Regions from separate parts of the Streptomyces chisholmiae genome, predicted to be linked through region 1. Evidence: riboswitches for the same ligand, from Rfam matches in the RefSeq annotation. Region 1 holds a riboswitch; the other holds the start of a gene.
The links. Region 1 has a riboswitch for glycine ahead of gcvT (glycine cleavage system aminomethyltransferase GcvT). Riboswitches for the same ligand answer to the same signal wherever they lie in the genome.

Region 1 (7,520 bases):
ACTTTCCCCGGCTGCCATTCCAGGTGGCCGATCACGGAGGTGTCGCCGGACTTCCCCCATCCGTGCGCGCGCAGGATCGCCGCCGAGGCGCGCACGATCGCCTCGACCTGTTCGGCGGGCCAGGGGTCCTTGTTGTCCCCGAGATTGACGCACTCGAATCCGTAGAACCGCGCGTTCCCGTCCGTGTCGGCCTCGTTGTCGGTCGGCAGCGGGCGCTCGTCGATCACCGCGTCGAGCACGTCGCCGTCGCCCGAACCCGCGTGGTTGGCGCGGCCGTTGCCGACGAGGTAGACCGTGCCGTCCTTGGCGATCACGCCGTGGCACAGCGGTCCGGGGAGATCGGATCGGCCCTTGTAGCAGAGGTCGACCGAGGACGAGGTCCCGGAGGTCACGGTGTGATGGATCATCACGCCGTGCACCGGCCCCCAGGCGCCCGCGCTGTTGCGATTGTGCGTTCGCCATTCCTTGTGTTCGACTATTTTCACTCCCTCGTCCTTCAGGGCCCGCACCAGTTTGTCGGCGGAGAGTGGCGTTGCCATACGGTGACCCCCCGGAATTCCTCGACTCTTCCCGAGGGTATTCCCGTCCTGTCCGGCCGCACGCCGGATGGTGAAGGAAAAGCCGGCCGTCGTCGGGGCTTTCAACGGGGTGCGCCGCTCGGGGCGCGCCGGGGAGCGGGTGCCCGGCGATGTTCGACGGATGTTCCCTCCGCCGTCGTCCGCGCTCCGGGGACACCACACGAACGAGTACGACAGTCCTTGCCCGAACCATCTCGGAGGAGGACTGTGATGACCGTGTCACGGAGAACGGTGTTGGGCGCCGCGGGTGCCACCGGCCTGGTGGCGGCCGGCGCCGCCCTGAACGCGCCGGGGGCGCTCGCGCAGGGGCCGGCCGCCGGCGAGCGTGGCCGGCCGCGCGCGCTGATCGGGCGGGCGCGCGGCGACCGGCTGCACGTGGTCGCGTTCAACATCCGGATGGACGCCGACGCGGCGCCCGGCACCCCGGACTCCTGGACGGACCGGCGCCCGGTGCTGGCGGACTTCCTGGCGGTCGAGCGGCCCACCGTGCTGGGGGTGCAGGAGGCGCTCTACCACCAGGTCAAGCAGGTGGACGCGGACCTGCCCAGGGAGTACGACTGGATCGGCCTGGGTCGGGAGGGCGGCGGCCGGGGCGAGTTCATGGCGATCTACTTTGACACCGATCGCCTGGAGCCGCTCGACTACGACCACTTCTGGCTCTCCGACACCCCGAACGTGATCGGTTCGGCGTCCTGGGGGAACAGTGTGGTCCGGATGGTGACCTGGGCGCGCTTCCGTGACCGGCGCACCGAGCGGGAGTTCATCCACGTCAACACCCACTTCGACCACCAGTCGGAGCACGCCAGGGTGCGCTCCGCCGCCCTGGTAAGGGACCGGATCGCGGACTTCGACCCGGCCCTGCCCGTCGTGCTGACCGGCGACTTCAACACCCCCGCCGAGTCCTCCGAGTCCTACCGGCTGCTGGTCACCGAGGGCGGCCTCACCGACACCTGGACGGCGGGCCGCCAGCTGACCCCGGCCTGGGGCACCTTCCCCGGCTACGGGGAGCCGGTGGCGGACGGCCCCCGGATCGACTGGGTGCTGGCCGGCGGCCCGGTCGAGGTGCGGGAGGTGGCGATCAACACCTTCCGGGTGCGGGGCCGTTACCCGTCCGACCACGCCCCGGTCCAGGCCCTCGTCCGGCTGGTCTGAACCGCCCGGGGTCCGGCCTGCCCCGGGGGTCCGGCCCGTACCTGGCCCGGCCGGCCGGTCCGACTCCCGAGCCGGGCCGCCGGCCGGCCGCGCCCGGCCCGCACGGCCGCGGCGGACGGCCACGCCCCCGCCGGGGGGACGCGGCCGTCCGCCGCGGCGGCGCCCGGTGCGAACGCCGGCTCAGCCGGCGTTCTCGGCCTGGAACATCCAGTGGTGCTTCTCCAGGTCCCTGGTGATCTGGATCAGCACGTCCTCGCTCACCGAGTCGACCGGGCCCACCTCGTCCAGCCGCTCCCTGGTCCGGACGATCACCGCGCCCAGCGCGTCGACCATGGTGCGGACGGCGTCCCCGTCCCGCAGCCAGCCGTCGGGCACCTTCGCGATGCCGCTCCCGGCCGCGACCGTGCCGGCCCGGCCGTCCGGCGGGACGCCCACCGCGGCCGAGCGCTCCGCGACCGTGTCGGAGTGGGCGCGGGCGGTGGCCACCACGTCGTCCAGTTGCAGGTGGATCGAGCGGAAGCGCGGCCCGACGACGTTCCAGTGCGTCTGCTTGGCGACCAGGGACAGGTCGACGAGGTCGACCAGGGCGCCCTGGAGCGCCTCGCCCACGATCTTGCGAGTGGTGTCCGGGAGCGTGCTCCTCACGGTGCTCATACGGCGGCTCTCCTCTCGGCGGCCACCCACCCGCCGTGCTGCGCACCGGGCGGGCGCCGCTGGCGCGACTTTCGCCCCGGGTACCCCGGTCGGCCGCCGGCTACCCGGGGTCGCGGCCGACTTTCTCAGTAGCCCCCGGGATAGCCGTAGCCCAGCCGGTCCGGATCGCCGGCGCGGCCCACGCCGGCGGCGTCCCGGTCGTAGAACGGGCGGGTGTTGGCGCGCAGCCACATGGCCACCGGGTCGTAGCCGTCGGCCATCGCGACGGTGCCCACCGTGAGGCCGTCCGGCACCTCGACGACCGCCTCCCGCATCATGGCGCGCACGGCGTCGGCGCCGTGCTCCGGTGGCCCGTCCACGTCCAGGCCGATGGCCAGGTAGGAGGAGCCCAGCGCGGGGCGCACCCAGGCACGCCACAGCGCGCGGAGCACCGGCGTGCGCTGGGCGAGTGCGACCAGGCGCGCGTAGAAGGTGTCCACGCCCACGCTGGGCTCACTGATCCGCAGCGGCCCGGCCGGCAGCCGGTCCAGGCCGCCGGCGATCCGCCGCAGGTCGAGCCAGGGCACGCCGAGGCCGCCGCCCGGCGCGTGCGGGTTGAGCCAGAGCCCCCAGTGGTCGGGGTAGAGGGCGGCGGCGATGTCGCGGCCCGGCAGCACCTCGTAGGCGCGGTTCCAGCCGCTGGCCGTCAGCTGCCCGGCCGAGGTCACACACGGCGCGTAGCCGTGGCCGGCCAGCTCTATCCCGCCGTAGTGGGCGTCCGGCTCACCGGGCGCGCCCTGCCACAGCAGCATCCAGACCTCGCTGTCGGCCAGCGCGCCCAACAGCTCCTCGTAGGTCTCCAGCCGATCCGCCGTCACCCGGGTGAGCAGCTCCTCGACAGCCTCTTCGGCACTCACCTGGGCCCGTCCTCCTCGCGCTCGGCACACCTCGGTCCGTCAACCGCCTCGCACCCACCCGCACAGCAGCTTGCGAGCCAGGTCGCCGGCTGACAAGGTGCCCCGTGCTCAGGCGGCACGCGAGTAGAACGGCGCCACACACTCCCGCAGCCAGTCCACCACCGGGTCCTGCGCGGCGTCCAACAGCACCAGCTGCACGGGCCACTTCACCGCGTGCCGGGCCAGCGCCCGCCCCAGGGCCGCGTTGACCGCCTCCCGGGTCTCGTCGTCCACCTGTTCCAACTCGACGCCGACGAAGAGTGCCGGCTCGGCGCCCTCCGCGCTGGCCAGGCCGCGGCGCGCGGTGCGCACCGGCCAGAGCGCGGCCAGCTCCGCGGCGGCCGTGGTCAGGAAGTCGACCGGGTCCTCCTGCCAGTCCGGCTGGAAGAGCCGCATCCGGGCGCCGCTCGGCACGCCGGGCGTGCGCTCCCCCGGGGTGCCGCGGCACAGCTCGCCGACGGCGCCGGGGGGCACCGGGATGCCGACCGTGCCGCCCGGGTTCACGGCTATGCCGACCTGGGGCGGCAGGCCGCGGGCGAACTCCCAGGCCGGCGCGACGGTGAACGGCAGGTGCGCCGCGCCGCCCAGCCGCAGCTGCTCGGCCGAGCTGAAGACCGGGACGTAGACGCCGCCGGCCAGGTCGATGGTGGGCAGGTCCAGGGTCTGGCTGTCCGGGCCGCCGCCCTCGGGCAGCGGCACCCAGACGGCGCTGCGGGAGAGCACCTTGAGCAGCTTGGGGGCCGCGTCGGGAACGCCGACCGAGGCGGCCAGCGCCTCCTCCAACTCGTTGCCCGGCCAGCCGCCGCCGAAGCCCGGCACCGCCCTGCGCTCACTCATCCGCGTTCCACTCCGTCCTGCCTGGTCTCGCCGCCCGGGCGTTCGTCTCCCGCCGGGGCCGTCCGCGCGGGCCGGCCGGCCCGTCCGGAGCCGTGCCCCGACGTGGCCGAGCGGCCCCAGCGAACCCTAGCGGTGATCGGCTGCCGCCCGGCCCGGCATCCGTGCGATGATGGCCGGGCCACAACCACATACCGGCCGTTTGACCGCGCGCGGGAGAGTCCCCGGCAGTTGTCCGGGGCGCCGAAGGAGCAAGTCCTCCCTTGAATCTCTCAGGCCCCGTTACCGCGCGCGGAAGGCAAGTCTGAAAAGCGGGTCGCCGGCTGGCGGCCCCACCCACGGTGCAAGCCGTCGCCCCCCTGGGCGCACGGCGAACCTCTCAGGTGCCGATGACAGAGGGGGAGGGCACGGTGCGCGGCCGCGCGCCGCCTGCCGCCCGACCCCTGGAGCGTCTCCATGTCCGACACCCCCCGTGTCACCGCGCTGGACGCGGTGCACCGCGCGCTCGGCGCCACCATGACCGACTTCGCCGGCTGGTCGATGCCGCTGCGCTACGGCAGCGAGCGCGCCGAGCACCAGGCGGTGCGGACCGGCGTCGGCCTCTTCGACCTGTCCCACATGGGCGAGATCACGGTGCGCGGCGCGGACGCGGCCGCGCTGCTGGACCACGCGCTCGTCGGCAGGCTCTCGGCGGTCCGCCCGGGGCGCGCCCGCTACACCATGATCTGCGCGGCCGACGGCGGCATCCTGGACGACCTGATCGTCTACCGGCTGGCCGACGACACCTTCCTGGTGGTGGCGAACGCGGCCAACGCGGAGCGGGTGCTGGCCGCGCTGCGGGAGCGCGGCGCCGGGTTCGCCGCCGAGGTGCGGGACGACCGGGACGCCTACGCGCTGCTCGCCGTGCAGGGCCCAGCCGCCGCCGGGGTGCTGGCCCGGCTCACCGACGCGGAGCTGTCGGGGCTGCGGTACTACGCGAGCCTGCCGGCGACGGTGGCCGGCCGGTCGGTGCTGATCGCCCGCACGGGGTACACCGGGGAGGACGGTTTCGAGCTGTTCTGCGCGCCGGCCGACGCGGAGCCGCTGTGGGCGGCGCTGGCCGAGGCGGGCGCCGGGGACGGGCTGGTGCCGTGCGGCCTGTCCTGCCGCGACACCCTGCGCCTGGAGGCGGGGATGCCGCTGTACGGGCACGAACTCACCGAGCGGACCACCCCGTTCGACGCCGGCCTCGGCCGGGTGGTGAAGTTCGACAAGCCGGGGGACTTCGTGGGGCGCGCGGCGCTGGAGCGCGCCGCCGAGCGCGCCGTGAGCGACCCGCCGCGGGTCCTGGTGGGCCTGGTGACCGACGAGCGCCGGGTGCCGCGCGCCGGCTACCCGGTGGTGGACGCCACCGGCGCGGTCATCGGCGAGGTCACCTCGGGCGCCCCCTCCCCCACCCTGGGCCGGCCCATCGCCATGGCCTACCTGGACGCCGCGCACGCCGAGCCGGGGACGGCGGGCGTGGCGGTGGACATCCGGGGCACCGCCGTGCCGCACTCGGTGGTGGCCCTGCCCTTCTACCGGCGGCAGGACTGAGCGCGCCGCGCGTCCCGCACGCCCCCTCCGTGGTCCGCGCGCCGCGTCGGACTCGTCAGCACCTCACCTTCCAGGAGAATCAGCAGCCATGAGCAACCCCGAGCACCTCCGTTACACCCGGGACCACGAGTGGCTCTCGAAGCCCGCCGACGGCGTGGCGACCGTGGGCATCACCGAGTACGCCGCCGGCAAGCTGGGCGACGTGGTGTACGCGCAGCTTCCCGAGGTCGGCACGCCGGTGACGGCCGGCGGCGCCTGCGGCGAGCTGGAGTCGACCAAGGCGATCAGCGACCTGTTCTCGCCGGTGGACGGCGAGGTCATCGAGGTCAACCAGGCCGTGGTGGACGACCCTGAGCTGGTGAACTCCGCCTCCTTCGAGGGTGGTTGGCTGTTCAAGGTGCGCGTCGACGACGCCGTCTGGGACTCCGCCGACCTGCTCTCGGCCGAGGAGTACACCGCGTTCTCCGAGGGGTGAGCCCGGCGTGGCGCTCTCCGCTTTCGACCTGTTCAGCGTCGGCATCGGCCCCTCCAGTTCGCACACCGTGGGGCCGATGCGCGCGGCGCTGATGTTCGCCCACGCGCTGAAGGACGCGGGGGCGTTGGCCGACACCGCCGCCGCACGGGTCGAGCTGTATGGCTCGCTGGGCGCCACGGGGCATGGTCACGGCTCGCCGAAGGCCGTGTTGCTGGGCCTTGAGGGCCACGCACCGGACACGGTGGACGTCGCCCGGGCCGAGGACGAGGTGGCCCGGGTCCGGGCCGACCGGCGGCTGCGGCTGCTGGCCACCGAGATAGGGCCGGCGCACGAGATCCCGTTCGACCCCGACCAGGACCTGGTGCTCTACCGGCGCCGTTCGCTGCCTGGGCACGCCAACGGGATGATCTTCCGGGCGCTGGACGCGGCGGGGCGGCCGGTGCTGGAGCGCACCTACTACTCGGTGGGCGGCGGCTTCGTGGTGGACGAGTCGGCCGAGGGGCCGGCCCGGATCGTGCCGGACGAGCGCCGGCTGCCGCACCCGTTCCGCACCGGCGCCGAACTGCTGGAGCTGACCCGGGCCACCGGCCTCTCGGTCTCGGCGCTGATGCTGCGCAACGAGACCTCCTGGCGTCCCGAGGAGCGGGTCAGGTCCGGTCTGCTGGACATCTGGGCCGTGATGCGGGAGTGCGTCGAGCGGGGCCTGACCGAGGAGGGCATCCTGCCCGGCGGCCTGAAGGTGCGCCGCCGGGCGGCGGCCTCGGCCCGCCGGCTGCGCGCCGAGACCGGCGGCGCGGCCAACGAGCTGGAGTGGGTCACGCTCTACGCGATGGCGGTCAACGAGGAGAACGCCGCCGGTGGGCGGGTGGTGACCGCGCCCACCAACGGCGCGGCCGGCATCATCCCGGCCGTGCTCCGCTACTACCTGGACTTCGTGCCCGGCGCGAACGCCGACGGCGTGGTCCGCTTCCTACTGGCGGCCAGCGCGGTGGGCATGCTCTTCAAGGAGAACGCCTCCATCTCGGGCGCCGAGGTCGGCTGCCAGGGCGAGGTCGGCTCGGCCTGCTCGATGGCCGCCGGCGGCCTGGCCGAGGTGCTGGGCGGCACACCGGAACAGGTGGAGAACGCGGCGGAGATCGGCATCGAACACAATCTGGGCCTCACCTGCGACCCGATCGGCGGCCTGGTGCAGATTCCGTGCATCGAGCGGAACGGGATGGCCGCCGTGAAGGCCATCACCGCGGCCCGGATGGCGCTCCGCGGCGACGGCCGCCACCACGTCTCCCTCGACAAGGCCATCGCCACCATGAAGCAGAC
Region 2 (7,520 bases), on a different contig from region 1:
GGCCGCGACTCGTGCCACAGCTCCCGGCCGAAGACGAACGGCGCGTTGGCGCCCAGCGCGACCTGCGCGGCGGCGGCGACCTGCGCGGCGTTCCACACCGGCGCGAACCGCTCCGGGGTGACCTGGAGGTGGAACTGCACGGAGGTGCAGGCCGACTCGGGGGCTATCGAGTCGAAGCTGCGGTGCAGTCGCTCGGCGCCGGTGATGTCGAGGTTGATGGCCTCGCCGCGGGCCGCCATGATCTGGTCGTTGAGCAGCGTGTAGCGGTCGCCGAGCGACAGGCTGCCGGGCACCATCTGTTCCGCCGTGATGGTGGGCAGCACCCCGGTCATCACCACCTGGGCGTCGAATTCCCCGGCCATTCGGTCCGCGTATCGCAACGCGATACGCAGCTCTTCGGCCAAATCCTCGAACACGCCACCGGCCAGTTCGTGCGGTGACATATTCAGCTCGATGGTGAATTTCCCCAGCTCGCTCTGGAAATCGCGGGTCGCCATGCGGCCGAGAACCGCCTCGTTGACCATTCTGGGCGACCCGTCGGAGTCGGCCAGACAGAGTTCGACCTCCACCCCGATCCGGTCCCTGGTGTCGCGGAACCGCTCTTCGGCGAGCAGCGTGTCCAGCGCGTCGAGACAGGCGCGCAGCCGGTCCCTGAAGCGCGCCCTGGCGGTCAGATCGAACCGGTCCGCCGCGACCTTCTCCCCCATGGGGCACCTCCTGAGTCGAGCGATGCGCGCCCTCGATCATGCCCACGTCACCACGGAGGTAACACGTGACGCGCACCTCACCCTTCCCGTCGCCGGCATATTCCTCCGGCAAGTAACAGCGCGGAACGCCCCATTTGGCGTCCGGATTTACCCTTGCCGAAACACTGCGGTATGGCTAGTGGAAACACCGGACAAACCGGGTCGGTATAAAATCAAAGCACGGCGTGTCACCTATGAGAAGGCGACCTACTCCGCAGCGAGAGGCGACCCACCATGCCCCTGAGTATCCCCCCGGTTCCCCCGGTCGTGGAACGCACCATCGACGAGGCACTGCGCTCCGCCGCCGTGCCCGCCCCACGCGGTCTCCGTTTCGACCGCGATGCCCTGACGCCCACCCTGCCCCTGCCGGTGCACCGGCTGGAGCGGCTGACGGCGCCGTCCGAGCCCCCGACGGCGCGGTTGACCGGCTGGCGGTACCTGCTGGCCCAGGACGGCCGGGCGGTGGGCACCGCCGAGTGCCGGACCGCCGCGGACGGCTGGACGTTCGCGCACTTCGGCGAGGGCCCCTACATCGCCTCGACCGAGCGCGCGCTCCGGCTCGCGGCCGAGCAGCCCGCTCCCTACCAGCCCCGCCTGTTGTCCGTCCCGGAGCTGTACATGCTCACCCTGTGGCTGCATCCGGACCCGGACGCCGACCCGGCCACCGGCCACCCGGGCGGGAGCGATCCGCTGATCCCGTTGGCGCCGGCGCCGCCGGGCATCGCCGCCGAGCGGCTGATCACCGTCGACACCCTGGTGACCCTGGTCGCCAACCGCCTGACCCCGCTGGGCCTGGCCAGCTGAGCGCGCGGCCCCGCCACCCCCGCGCGGGGGTGGCGGGGCCGACGGGCGCCGGCGCCGCTACTCGGCCAACTCCTCGATGGGCGGGCAGGAACAGACCAGGTTCCGGTCGCCGAAGGCCCCGTCGATCCGGCGCACCGGCGGCCAGTACTTGCCGTGCCCGGTGGTCTCGGCCGGGTAGGCGGCCTCCCGCCGGGAGTACGGATGCGGCCAGTCCCCGGCCAACTGCTCGGCCGTGTGCGGGGCGTTGGCCAGCGGGTTGTCGTCCTTGGGCCACTCCCCCGAGGCCACCTTGTCGATCTCGCCCCGAATGGCGATCATCGCCGCACAGAACCGGTCCAGTTCGGCCAGGTCCTCGCTCTCGGTGGGCTCGATCATCAACGTGCCGGCCACCGGGAACGACATGGTCGGCGCGTGGAAGCCGTAGTCGATCAGCCGCTTGGCGACGTCGTCGATGGTGACCCCGGTCGCCTTCGTCAGCGGGCGCACGTCGATCACGCACTCGTGCGCCACCAGCCCGCCGGGGCCGGTGTACAGCACCGGGAAGTGCGGCTCCAGCCGCCTGGCCACGTAGTTGGCGCTGAGCACCGCGACCTGGGTGGCGCGGCGCAGCCCCGCCGCCCCCATCAGCCGGACGTACGCCCAGGAGATCGGCAGGATGCCGGCCGAGCCCCAGGGCGCCGCCGAGACCGGGCCGCTGCCCACCGGGCCCGCGTCCGGCTGCGCCGGGTGCCCCGGCAGGTAGGGCGCGAGATGGGCGCGGACCGCCACCGGACCCACGCCGGGGCCGCCCCCGCCGTGCGGGATGCAGAACGTCTTGTGCAGGTTCAGGTGCGAGACGTCGGCCCCGAACCGGCCCGGCCTGGCCAGCCCCACCAGCGCGTTGAGGTTGGCGCCGTCCACGTAGACCTGGCCGCCGGCGTCGTGCACCGCGGCGCAGACCTCGCCGATGTGCTCCTCGAAGACGCCGTGCGTGGACGGGTAGGTCACCATCAGCACGGCCAACTCGTCGCGGTGCCGCTCGATCTTCGCCCGCAGGTCGGCCAGGTCCACGTCGCCGCTCTCGCTGGTGGCCACGACCACCACCCGCATCCCGGCCAGCACCGCGCTCGCCGCGTTGGTGCCGTGCGCCGAGGACGGGATCAGGCAGACCGTGCGCTGCTCCTGGCCGGCGGCCCGGTGGTGCGCGCGGACCGCGAGCAGGCCGGCCAACTCGCCCTGGGAGCCGGCGTTCGGCTGCAGCGAGACCGCGTCGTATCCGGTGATCTCGGCCAGCCGGCTCTCCAACTCGTGGATCAGGGCCAGATAGCCGCCGGCCTGCTCCAGCGGGGCGAACGGGTGCAGCCCGGCGAACTCCGGCCAGGTGATGGCCGCCATCTCCACCGTGGCGTTGAGCTTCATGGTGCACGAGCCCAGCGGGATCATGCCCCGGTCCAGCGCGTAGTCCTGGTCGGCCAGCCGACGCAGGTAACGCAGCATCGCCGTCTCCGAGCGGTGCTCGTGGAAGACCGGGTGGGTGAGGTAGTCGTCCGCGCGCAGCAGCGCCGCCGGCAGCGCGTCCGGCACCCGGGCGTCCAGCTCCGCGATGTCAGCGGCACCGGCCGGCACCCCGAACGCGGCCCAGACGGCGACCAGCTCGGCGCGGGTGGTGGTCTCGTCGCAGGCCACGCCGACCAGGTCGGCGTCCACCTGCCGCAGGTTGATGCCGGCCGCGCGGGCGGCGGCCACCACCTCGGCGGCCCGGCCCGGCACCCGCGCGGTGACCGTGTCGAAGAACTCCGGGTGCGCCACCTCGACGCCGCCCTCGCGCAGCCCGGCCGCCAGCAGCGCCGCCAGCCGGTGGGTGCGGCGGGCGATCGCGGCCAGCCCGTCGGGGCCGTGGTAGACCGCGTACAGGCCGGCCATCACGGCAAGCAGCACCTGCGCGGTGCAGATGTTGCTGGTGGCCCGCTCCCGGCGGATGTGCTGCTCCCGGGTCTGGAGCGCCAGCCGGTAGGCGGAGCGGCCGGCCGCGTCCCGGGAGACACCGACCAGCCGGCCCGGCAGGTTCCTGGCGTACTCGGCGCGGACCGACATGTAGCCGGCGTGCGGGCCGCCGAAGGCCATCGGCACGCCGAACCGCTGGCTGGTGCCCACCGCGATGTCGGCGCCCAGCGAGCCGGGCGAGGCCAGCACGGTCAGCGCCAGCAGGTCGGCCGCGACCGTGACCACCGCGCCCAGCTCGTGCGCCCGCTCGATCAGCGCCCGCGGGTCGCGCACCGCGCCCGACGCCCCCGGGTACTGGAGCAGCACGCCGAAGACCCCGCGCTCGACCGCCTCGGCCGGGATGCCCTCGCTCAGGTCGGCGACCAGCACCTCGACACCGGTCGGCTCGGCCCTGGTCCGCACCACGGCGATGGTCTGCGGCAGACAGTCCGCGTCCACCAGGAAGACGCCGCCCCGGTCCCGGCCGACCCGGCGGGCCAACGCCATCGCCTCGGCCGCCGCGGTGCCCTCGTCCAGCAGCGAGGCGCCGGCCGTGGGCAGCCCGGTCAGGTCGGCCACCACGGTCTGGAAGTTGAGCAGCGCCTCCAGCCGGCCCTGGGAGATCTCCGGCTGGTACGGGGTGTAGGCGGTGTACCAGGCCGGGTTCTCCAGCACGTTGCGCTGGATCACCGGCGGGGTGAAGGTGCCGTGGTAGCCCAGGCCGATCATGGCCCGCAGCACCGTGTTCCGGCCGGCCAGGGCACGCAGCTCGGCGAGCACGGCCGCCTCGTCCAGCGGCTCGGGCAGGTCCAGCGCCTCGGTGCTGCGGATCGCCTCGGGGACGGCCGCGGCGCTCAGCTCGTCCAGCGAGCCGAAGCCCACCTGGGCGAGCATCTTGGCCACCGCGCCCCGGTCGGGCCCGATATGCCGGTCGGCGAAGGGGATGCCCTGCTCCAGGGCGGTGAGCGGGGTACGGGAAGCGGTCATCGGTGGAGGCTCCTTGGGCCGTGGGCGACCTACGGGCGCCAGGCGACACTGCCCGGCAGCCTCCCCCTCTGTCATACGACCTGAGAGCTTCACTCCGCGCCACCGCGCCAAGCTTGCACCGTCGGTGAGGATGGCCACAGAGCCAGGGCTCCGCCACGCCACCCTGCTTTCCAGAGTGGTTTCCCCCGCGCGGTACGTGGGCCTGAGAGATTCCGGGGAGGATTTGCTCCTTCGGCGCCCGCCGCCCGGGGGCGACAGGACTCTCCCGCACGGAGTTGACAACCACTCCTGAGACTACCAGCGCGCCTCCCCCCGGATTAAGGGGCCGGTCCTCGACTGGCCGGCCGCCGGAAAGTGCCCTTGGCTGGGTCTGGGACCCGCTCCAGCGGGCACCAGCCCTCCAACCGTCCCAGCCGCGCAGCGGGAGGAAACGTGCGAACCGACATCGATCCGCGCAGCCTGATCGGCCGGAAGGCGTTCGACCGCCACGGCACCAAGATCGGCACCGTGGACGAGGTGTACCTGGACGACGCGACCGGCGTCCCCGAGTGGGCGGCCGTGCGCACCGGCCTCTTCACCCGGGACGCCTTCGTCCCGCTGGCACCCAGCGAACTGGAGGGGAAGGGGCTGCGGGTGCCGTTCGACCGGGCGCTGATCCGCCGGGCCCCCGACCTGGGCGTGGGCCGCCACCTCTCGCCCGAGCAGGAGCTGCGGCTCTACCGCCACTACGGGCTCGACCTGCCGGCGGCCCCCGGCCGGCCGCCGGCGCCGGACACCGACTTCGGCCGGCTGGCCGCCGCGCCGGACGACCCGGAGGGCTGACCGCCCGAGGCCCCGGACGGCCGAGCCCCGGACAACTCGGCGGGGCCGGGCGGCGGGCCGCCCGGCGGCAACGGCTCGCCGCGCCGCAACTCCGGATCGTCCACCGGGAAGGTGCGCACCCGACCCGGCCGGACGTCCTCGGGCCGCTCGAAGCGGACCGTGACCCGGCCGACGCCGCTGCCCTGCACCCAACCGGGGCCGAACCGCTCGTGCGTCACGTCCAGACCGGGCAGCCAGCGCCGGTCGGGCTCCGGCTCGGCCGGCTCCGCCTGGACGGCCGGGACCGGCTCCGCCGGCTCGGGACCCGCCGGGCCGCGCTGCGCCGACTGGGCGAAGAGGTCCTCCTGGGTGAAGTCCGCCAGCGCGCTGACGCCCACGCCGAGCAGCCGCACCCCCGCCGTGGTGTCCACCAGCTCCAGCAGCCGCTCGGCGGCCTCCCGTACCACCGCCAGGTCGTCCGTGGGGCCGCGCAGCGTCTCCGAGCGGGTCAGCGTGGTGAAGTCGTACCGCCTGACCTTCAGCACCACCGTGCGGCCGGACCGGCCGGCGGCGCGCAGCCGGGCCACACAGCGCTCGGCCAGCCGGCCCACCTCGAACCTGATCCGGGCCCGGTCCGTCACGTCCACCTGGAAGGTGTCCTCCACCGAGATGGACTTGGTGTCCCGCTCGGCGACCACCGGGCGGTCGTCGACGCCCAGCGCCATCCGGTAGATCCCGCCGCCGTGCGCCTTGCCCAGCAGCCGCAGCAGCTCGGGCTCGCCGGCCTCGACCGTCTCCTCGATGGTGTGGATGCCGGCCCGGCGCAGCGTCTCGGCGGTGGCCGGGCCGACCCCGGGCAGCGTCCGGACCGGGAGCGGCGCCAGCAGCTCCCGCTCCGTGCCCGGCGCTATCAGCACCAGGCCGTCCGGCTTGGCCTGCTCGGAGGCGATCTTGGCCAGCATCTTGGCGCCGGCCAGCCCCACCGAGCCCGTCACCCCCGTGACCGCCAGGATCTCCCCCCGCAGCCGCTCCCCCACCGCCCGCGCCTCGGCGGCGGTGGCCGCGCTGCCGCCGGCCGCCAGATCGACGAAGGCCTCGTCCAGGCTGAGCGGCTCGACCAGCGGGGAGAGCCGGGCGAGCAGGCCCATCACCTGCTCGCTGACCCGCCGGTAGACCTCGAACCTGGGCACCAGATAGGCGCCGTTGGGACAGAGCCGCCGCGCCTGGGCGGTCGGCATCGCCGAGCGGACCCCGAACCTGCGGGCCTCGTAGGACGCGGTGGCCACCACCCCGCGTGGCCCGATGCCGCCGACGACCACGGCCTTGCCGCGCAGGCTGGGCTTGGCCGCCTGCTCGACCGAGGCGAAGAAGGCGTCCATGTCGAGGTGGAGGATGGTTGGCTGACCCCTCACCCGTCCGATGGTGCCCCATGGCACTGACAATCAGCGCGCGATCCGGCCGGTCCGCCGGTCGAGTGGTCGCGCGGGACGCCCGGCGTCAGCCGACGCGGTTGCGGCGGCGGGCCAGCTCGTCGCCCGGGTGCTCCGGCGGGGCCACCCGCTCCCCGGTGTCCACCCGCTCCGCGTGCAGCTGGGCCAGCGCGGCCTCCACATCGCCCCAGACGGCCCCGACCGCGATGCCGAAGACCCCCCGGCCCCCGCGCAGCAGCTCGGCCAGCTCGTCCGGGGAGGAACAGCGGTAGACGGCGGCGCCGTCGCTCATCAGCGTCATCTGGGACAGCTCGGCCAGCTCGGCGGTGCGCAGCGCCTGGGCGGTGGCCCGGATCGACTGGAGCGAGACGCCGGCGTCCAGCAGCCGCTTGACGATCTTGAGGACCAGCACGTCGCGGAAGCTGTAGAGCCGCTGCCCGCCGTGGCCGGGGGCCGGCCGGACGCTGGGCTGGACCAGCCCGGTGCGGGCCCAGTAGTCGAGCTGCCGGTAGGTGATGCCGGCCGCGGCGCAGGCGCTGGGCCCCTGGTAGCCGAGCGACTCCTCGGCCGGGGCCCGCCCCCGGGGCGCCGCCTGGGGCGCGACCGACTGCCGCAAACCCGGCCGGGGCGCCGCACCCGGCAGCGCCGTGGTGCCCCCGACCGCCCTGCTGTCGCCGTTACCTGTCACGCCGGCCTCCGTTCCGCATGCCCCGACCGTGTCCTCGTCACTCACCTGCTGTCACGATGAGTACGCACACAGCGCTCCTCCCAAGACATGCCCCATTGACGC

Region 2: it holds a riboswitch for glycine, as region 1 does, so the genes downstream of both, gcvP (aminomethyl-transferring glycine dehydrogenase) here and gcvT (glycine cleavage system aminomethyltransferase GcvT) in region 1, are expected to answer to the same signal.

Annotation. Positions count from the first base shown of each region.
Region 1 covers NZ_JAVREO010000016.1:192,452-199,971, forward strand. The annotation lists gene RM844_RS24420 (peptidoglycan recognition protein family protein) at 1-539, opposite strand, end outside; gene RM844_RS24425 (endonuclease/exonuclease/phosphatase family protein) at 789-1,730, shown strand; gene RM844_RS24430 (Dps family protein) at 1,911-2,384, opposite strand; gene RM844_RS24435 (enhanced serine sensitivity protein SseB C-terminal domain-containing protein) at 2,510-3,280, opposite strand; gene RM844_RS24440 (enhanced serine sensitivity protein SseB C-terminal domain-containing protein) at 3,389-4,156, opposite strand; glycine riboswitch at 4,357-4,451, shown strand; gene gcvT (glycine cleavage system aminomethyltransferase GcvT) at 4,610-5,728, shown strand; gene gcvH (glycine cleavage system protein GcvH) at 5,817-6,203, shown strand; gene RM844_RS24455 (L-serine ammonia-lyase) at 6,211-7,520, shown strand, end outside.
Region 2 covers NZ_JAVREO010000003.1:28,898-36,417, reverse strand. The annotation lists gene RM844_RS05500 (glutamate--cysteine ligase) at 1-707, opposite strand, end outside; gene RM844_RS05495 (hypothetical protein) at 981-1,550, shown strand; gene gcvP (aminomethyl-transferring glycine dehydrogenase) at 1,608-4,499, opposite strand; glycine riboswitch at 4,680-4,777, opposite strand; gene RM844_RS05485 (PRC-barrel domain-containing protein) at 4,932-5,321, shown strand; gene RM844_RS05480 (DNA polymerase IV) at 5,225-6,712, opposite strand; gene RM844_RS05475 (MerR family transcriptional regulator) at 6,798-7,418, opposite strand.